DNA from 2 places in the Yinghuangia sp. YIM S10712 genome. Region 1 is predicted to be linked to the other one. Evidence: riboswitches for the same ligand, from Rfam matches in the RefSeq annotation. Region 1 holds a riboswitch; the other holds the start of a gene.
The links. Region 1 has a riboswitch for glycine ahead of gcvT (glycine cleavage system aminomethyltransferase GcvT). Riboswitches for the same ligand answer to the same signal wherever they lie in the genome.

Region 2: it holds a riboswitch for glycine, as region 1 does, so the genes downstream of both, gcvP (aminomethyl-transferring glycine dehydrogenase) here and gcvT (glycine cleavage system aminomethyltransferase GcvT) in region 1, are expected to answer to the same signal.

The regions. Positions count from the first base shown of each region.
Region 1 is NZ_JBPKBI010000005.1:202,664-205,864, reverse strand. It holds gene glyA (serine hydroxymethyltransferase) at 1-159, opposite strand, end outside; gene gcvH (glycine cleavage system protein GcvH) at 186-569, opposite strand; gene gcvT (glycine cleavage system aminomethyltransferase GcvT) at 657-1,784, opposite strand; glycine riboswitch at 2,112-2,222, opposite strand; gene ACRX5W_RS14420 (OsmC family protein) at 2,339-2,767, shown strand; gene ACRX5W_RS14415 (enhanced serine sensitivity protein SseB C-terminal domain-containing protein) at 2,877-3,201, shown strand, end outside.
Region 2 is NZ_JBPKBI010000004.1:76,877-80,077, reverse strand. It holds gene ACRX5W_RS12405 (ATP-binding cassette domain-containing protein) at 1-466, opposite strand, end outside; gene ACRX5W_RS12400 (NADPH-dependent FMN reductase) at 578-1,165, opposite strand; glycine riboswitch at 1,364-1,457, shown strand; glycine riboswitch at 1,460-1,574, shown strand; gene gcvP (aminomethyl-transferring glycine dehydrogenase) at 1,895-3,201, shown strand, end outside.

The DNA of each region.
Region 1 (3,201 bases):
GTTGGTCAGCACCGACCCCTGGGCTTCGAGAACCGCGACGGGCGCGAAGTTCTCGGAGGCGATCATCTCCAGGGTCGACTGCTGGCGGTGCAGCTCGTCGGCGACGGCGGCGGCGACCTCAGGGTCCACCTCGGCCAGCGGACGGTCCAGGATCGTCACGGTTGGTCAGCTCCTCGATCGGGGGCTCAGGCGCCGGTGAAGGCGTTGTACTCGGCTTCGGACATCAGGCCGCCGGTCTCGGCGGCGGGGGTGTCGAGTTGCACCTTGATCAGCCAGCCGTCGCCGTACGGGTCGGAGTTGACCAGGCTCGGGTCGTCCACGACCGCGGCGTTGACCTCGACGACCTCGCCGTTCGCGGGGGCAAACAGGTCGCTGACCGACTTGGTCGACTCCAGCTCGCCACACGGCTCGCCCGCGGTGACGCGCGCGCCGACCTGGGGAAGCTGGACGAAGACCACGTCACCCAGGGCGTCGGCGGCATGCTTCGAGATGCCGACGACGGCCGGGCTGGTGTCCGTCGTCAGCCACTCGTGGTCCTTGCTGAAGAGCAGGTTCCGGGGTGCGCTCACGAGTCCATTCTCCTCTGTTGTGCGGGGTCCCTGATCCTCAGGGGTCTTGGTGACGTGTTGGGGCTTTTGTTGGCAGGTGTTCGCCGGTCACGCGCGCCGGTAGAACGGCAGCTCGACGACGTCCACCGGCTCCGCGCTGCCGCGGATGTCGACCGCGAGGCGCGTGCCGGGCGCGGCGCTGCCCGAGGGGACGTACGCCATGGCGATCGGCGCCCCGAGCGTCGGCGACGGCGCGCCCGAGGTGATCGTGCCGATGGTGTCGCCGGACGCCGGGTCGAGGACCGCGTAGCCGGCGCGCGGCACGCGTCGTCCCGGCGAGCGCAGGCCGACCAGAGTCGCGCGGGGGCCCTCCTTCTCGCGTGCGGCGAGGGCGTCGCGCCCGACGAAGTCCTCGGGCTTGTCGAGGCGCACGACCCGGCCCAGGTTCGCCTCGTACGGCGTGACCTCGGTCGTCAGCTCGTGCCCGTACAACGGCATTCCCGCCTCCAGGCGCAGCGTGTCGCGGCACGACAGCCCGGCCGGGACCAGGCCGTGGCCCGCACCGGCCTCGGTGAGCGCGTTCCACAGCCGCTCGGCGTCGCCGGGCGCGCAGAAGAGCTCGAAGCCGTCCTCGCCGGTGTAGCCGGTCCGGGCCAGCAGCACGTCGACGCCCGCGACGGTGGCGCGGTCGGCGGCGTAGTACTTGACGGCGTCCAGGTCGAGGCCGGTGAGCGGCGCAAGGATCTCGACCGCGCGCGGCCCCTGCACGGCCAGCAGCGCGTAGGCCTCCGAGAGGTCGGTGACCTCCGCATCGAAGTCCCCCGCACGGTCGAGGAGTTCCGCGGCGACGACGGCCGCGTTGGAGGCGTTCGCGACGACAAGGAAATCGTCCTCGGCGAGGCGGTAGACGATCAGGTCGTCGAGGATGCCGCCGTTGTCGTCACAGATCATCGTGTAGCGGGCGCGGCCGACGCCGATTTTGGAGACGAAGCCGACCAGCGCGTGGTCGAGCGCGCGGGCGGCCTCGGGGCCGCGCACGGCGATCTCGCCCATGTGGGTCAGGTCGAACAGCCCCGCGGCCTCGCGTACCGCGCGGTGTTCGGCGCTCTCGCTGCCGTAACGCAGGGGCATCCGCCAGCCCGCGAAGTCGGTCATCGTGGCGCCGAGGGCGTCGTGGACCGCGTCGAGGGGGGTGCGGCGCTGTGGCGTCGGGCCGGCCGGTGCGGTGGACGTCATCGCTGGGCTCCTCGCGGGGTGGTGATTCCGGTGGCATCTGGTGGGATTCGTCCGTGATCGCACCCTATGTTCGGGGCTGGTGCGGGCATGCCGGAAACCGGCTGTGACACGGGACGGAACGAAAGGATCGGGCGGTCCACAGAGGGCTCCCTTGTAGGGCGCGGGCATGCGGGGCATGCCGGACGCGCCGACGGGCGGGTCGCCTCCCCCTCTGTCGTGGACCTGAGAGCTTCACGCGCGATCGCCGCCCGGGGATCGGGCGCCGACGGCGGCTTGCACCATGGGTGAGCCCCGCCAAAACGGCACGGGACTGCTTTCCAGAGTCGCCTCACCCGCGCGGTACATGGGCCTGAGAGTTTCCGGGGAGGAATTGCTCCTTCGGCGCCCCGGCCGCAGACGCACGCGCGCCGCTGCCGAGGACTCTCCCGCGTGGGGTCGAGAGCCGGTGTGAAGTTGTGCGCGCATGCTATCGGTCGCCCACGACGTGCACCGGCTCCGGGCACCGGATTAGCGTGGGCCGCGACAAGACACCCAGCGAACAAGGAGTCCCACTCATGGCGACCACGCGCACCGCCACCACCAACTGGAAGGGCCCGCTGATGGGCGGCTCCGGGACCGTGTCGCTCGACTCGTCCGGGGTGGGGACGTACGACGTCTCCTGGCCGTCGCGGGCCGAAGCCGCGAACGGCAAGACCAGCCCCGAGGAGCTGATCGCCGCCGCGCACTCGTCGTGCTACTCGATGGCGCTCTCGCACGCGCTCGCGGGCGCCGGCACGCCTCCGGAGTCCGTCGAGACGAAGGCGAACGTCACCTTCCAGCCCGGCGAGGGCATCACCGGCATCGCCCTGTCGGTGCGGGCGCGTGTTCCGGGCCTCTCCGCCGAGGACTTCCAGGTCGCCGCGGAGAACGCGAAGGCGAACTGCCCGGTGAGCAAGGCGCTGGCCGGCGCGCCGATCACGCTGGAGGCCGAACTGCTTTCGTAGCAGGGGGAGTTCGTTCACGATGCGGCGGGGATCCGAGACGGGTCCCCGCCGCTTCCGGCACCGCACTAGGCTGGTGCGCCCCGCGTCAACGGCGAATCAGGAGGTGGCCGTGGCCTTCCCGGCGAACCACGTTGAGCGCTGCCTCGTCGCCGCGCTGCACGACACGTCGCGCACCGCCGAGCTGTTCGACGCGCTCGCGGAGGGCGAGGTGTGGGTGCCGCTGCCGGCCGGGGGAGGCCCGCAGGACACCGAACTCACCTTGCCCACGACGGAGATAGCCGGCGGGCACTACGTGCCGGTCTTCAGCTCCGAGGAGCAGTTCCGGCGCATTGCCGGCCCGATGGCCTTCACCGTGGCCCCGGTCCGCGAATTCGCGCGCGGGCTGCCGCCGTACATCGGCATGGCCGTGAACCCCGGTGGCGAGGTGGGCTTTC
Region 2 (3,201 bases), on a different contig from region 1:
GGATGCTCGCCGCGATATCGATGCGCCGGCGCATGCCGCCCGAGTACGTCTTGACCTGGCGGCCGGCTGCCGCGGTCAGGCCGAACGCCTCCAGCAGCTCGGCGGCGCGCTTGCGGGCGAACGTCTTGTGGTGGCCGAGCAGACGGCCGAGCAGAACGAGGTTCTCCGTACCGGTGAGGTCCTCGTCGACCGACGCGTACTGCCCGGTCAGGCTGACCCGGGAACGCACCGCGTCGGGCTCGCGCAGGACGGAGTGGCCGAAGACGTACGCCTCGCCGCCGTCCGGCCGCAGCAGGGTCGCGAGCATCTTCACGGCCGTGGTCTTCCCGGCGCCGTTCGGGCCCAGCACGCCGTAGACGCTGCCGGCGGGCACCTTGAGGTCGATGCCGTCGACGGCTCGGTTGGTGCCGAAGACTTTCACCAGCCCCTGCGTCTCGATCGCCAGGCCGGATGTGTGCGTGGTCATCGTGTGTCCTTTTCGGGGGTCTCGACCGCGTCCTCGCCAGGTATGACTGTCGTCGTGGTCGGTTCTCATCGGTGGTCCGGAATCTCGGTGTCTTTGCCTTGGAGAAGGGGGTCACGCGGCGTAGGGGCGCGCCGCCCGGGCGTCCCGCAGGGCGTGCGCCCACCAGGACAGTTGTTCGAGGAGCGTGTCGACGGCCGGCTCCAATTCGCCGCCCGCTCCCGGCCCGTCGCCGAGCCCGCCGATCTGCCCGTCCAGGCCGGCGGCGAGATCGACGCCGACGGTGTCGCGCATCGTCACGGTGTGCAGTTCGCCGAAGACCTGCCGCAGGTGCTCGACCGCGAGAAGTCCGCGGGTCTTGTAACCGTATGAGACGAAACCGACAGGCTTGGCCCGCCACTCGTCGTACGCGTAGTCGATCGCTTGTTTGAGTGACGCCGGGAAGCTGCGGTTGTACTCCGGGGTGACCACGAGGAACGCCTCGGCCTCCGCGATCCGCCCGGCGAAGTCGGCCATCGCAGGCGTCGCACGCTCGGGGAAGCGGGACGGGAAGTCGAAATCCGCCAGATCGACGGTGACCGGCGCCCAACCCCGCCTCCGGCCCGCGGCGTCCGCGACCCACCGGCCGAGCCTGGCACCGACACGCCCTTCCCTGGTGCTCCCCACGATCACCGCGATCCGCAGCGGCTGCTCTCGGTCCATGCGCGTCGCCTCCCGCCGTTGCCCGCCTCGTACCTCTCACCGGTCAGGCGCGAGACGCACGGGCGCGGCCGCCAGACGCAATCTCGCGGCAGGCCGCGTGCCGCCGCCTCGCGTCTCGCTCCCGGGGGTGGTTCGTACGTCCGGGCGGATCTTGACCCGTCGCCCCGAAAGCCGCACTGGTAGCGTTGGGGCCGCACCGACAGCCACGCGGGAGAGTCCCGGCCGACGAGCCGGGCGCCGAAGGAGCAACCCCTCCCCGGAATCTCTCAGGCACCCGTACCGCGCGGCCATGGGCACTCTGGAAAGCAGTCCCGCGCGACGGCGCGGGGCTCACCGACGGTGAAAGCCTCGGCCCGCGGCTATTTGCGGCGGCGAGCGGGTGAAGCTCTCAGGTACCGATGACAGAGGGGGAGGCCGCAAGGGCCTGTCCGGTGGATCTCTCCGGGCCCGCGCGGCGTGGCGCGCGCGCTTGCGGCGTTGCGGGCGAAAGAGGGCCGTCAGGCCCGGCGAGCGAGTACGACCGAGTACCCGCCTCGGGCCCGCGCCCCGCGATCGCACGCGCCACGCCACGCGGGCCGGTCCGGAGACATCCGTCCAGACAGGCGCCGGGCCACGCGCACCCGCGTGTCCTTCTCCGCGAACCTGGAGGCCTCCACAGTGAGCTCGTCCCCGCCCACTCAGCCCCCGTCCGCCGCGCCCGCGCGCTCCGGTGCCGGCAGCCTCGCCGCTCTGGAGGCCGCGTCGCCGTTCAGCGGCCGGCACATCGGTCCCGACGCCGACCAGCAGGCGAAGATGCTCGCGCACATCGGCTTCGGATCGCTCGACGAGCTGACGGACGCCGCGGTGCCCGGGGCCATCCGCACGCTCGACCGACTCGACCTGCCCGAGGCTGTCGGCGAGGCGGCGGTGCACGGGCTGCTCCGCGGGCTCGCCGCACGCAACACGGTCCTGCGGTCCATGATCGGCCTCGGCTACCACGGCACGCACACGCCGCCCGTCATCCTGCGCAACGTTCTGGAGAACCCGGCCTGGTACACCGCGTACACGCCGTACCAGCCGGAGATCTCCCAGGGACGGCTGGAGGCGCTGCTCAACTTCCAGACGATGGTGTGCGACCTGACCGGACTCCAGGTCGCGGGCGCCTCGCTGCTCGACGAGGGCACCGCGGCCGCCGAGGCGATGACCCTCGCCCGCCGCGCGGGCCGCGCGAAGTCCGACGTCTTCGTCGTCGACGCCAACTGCCTGCCGCAGACCATCGCCGTCGTGCGCACCCGCGCCGAGGCGCTGGGCATCGAGGTGGTCCTCGCCGACATCGCCGACGGCCTGCCCGACGGTGAGTTCTTCGGCGTGCTGGCGCAGTACCCCGGTGCCGACGGGCACGTGCGCGACCTCGGCCCGCTCATCGCCGACGCCCACGCGCGCGGGGCCCTCGTCGCGGTCGCCGCCGACCTCCTCGCCCTCACGCTGCTCCGGTCGCCCGGCGCGATGGACGCCGACATCGCGGTGGGGACGACGCAGCGCTTCGGCGTCCCGATGGGATTCGGCGGCCCGCACGCCGGCTACCTGGCCGTGCGCGAGAAGTTCGCCCGCTCGCTGCCCGGACGCCTGGTCGGGGTCTCCGTCGACGCGGCCGGCGACCAGGCGTACCGCCTCGCGCTCCAGACACGCGAGCAGCACATCCGCCGGGAGAAGGCCACCAGCAACATCTGCACCGCGCAGGTCCTGCTCGCGGTGATGGCCGGGATGTACGCCGTCTACCACGGCCCCGAGGGCCTCACCGCGATCGCCCGGCGCACCCACCGCCTCGCCGTCGTCCTCGCCGCCGGGCTGCGCCACGACGGAGTCGAGGTCGTCCACGGGCGGTTCTTCGACACGGTGCTCGCCCGCGTTCCCGGCCGCGCCGACGAGGTCGTGGCCGCCGCGCGCGCCGAGGGCGTCAACCTGTACCGCGTCGACGCCGACCACGTCTCGGTGAGCTGCGACGAGACCACCACGCGCGACGATCTCGCGGCCGTGTGGCGGGCGTTCTCGCCGAA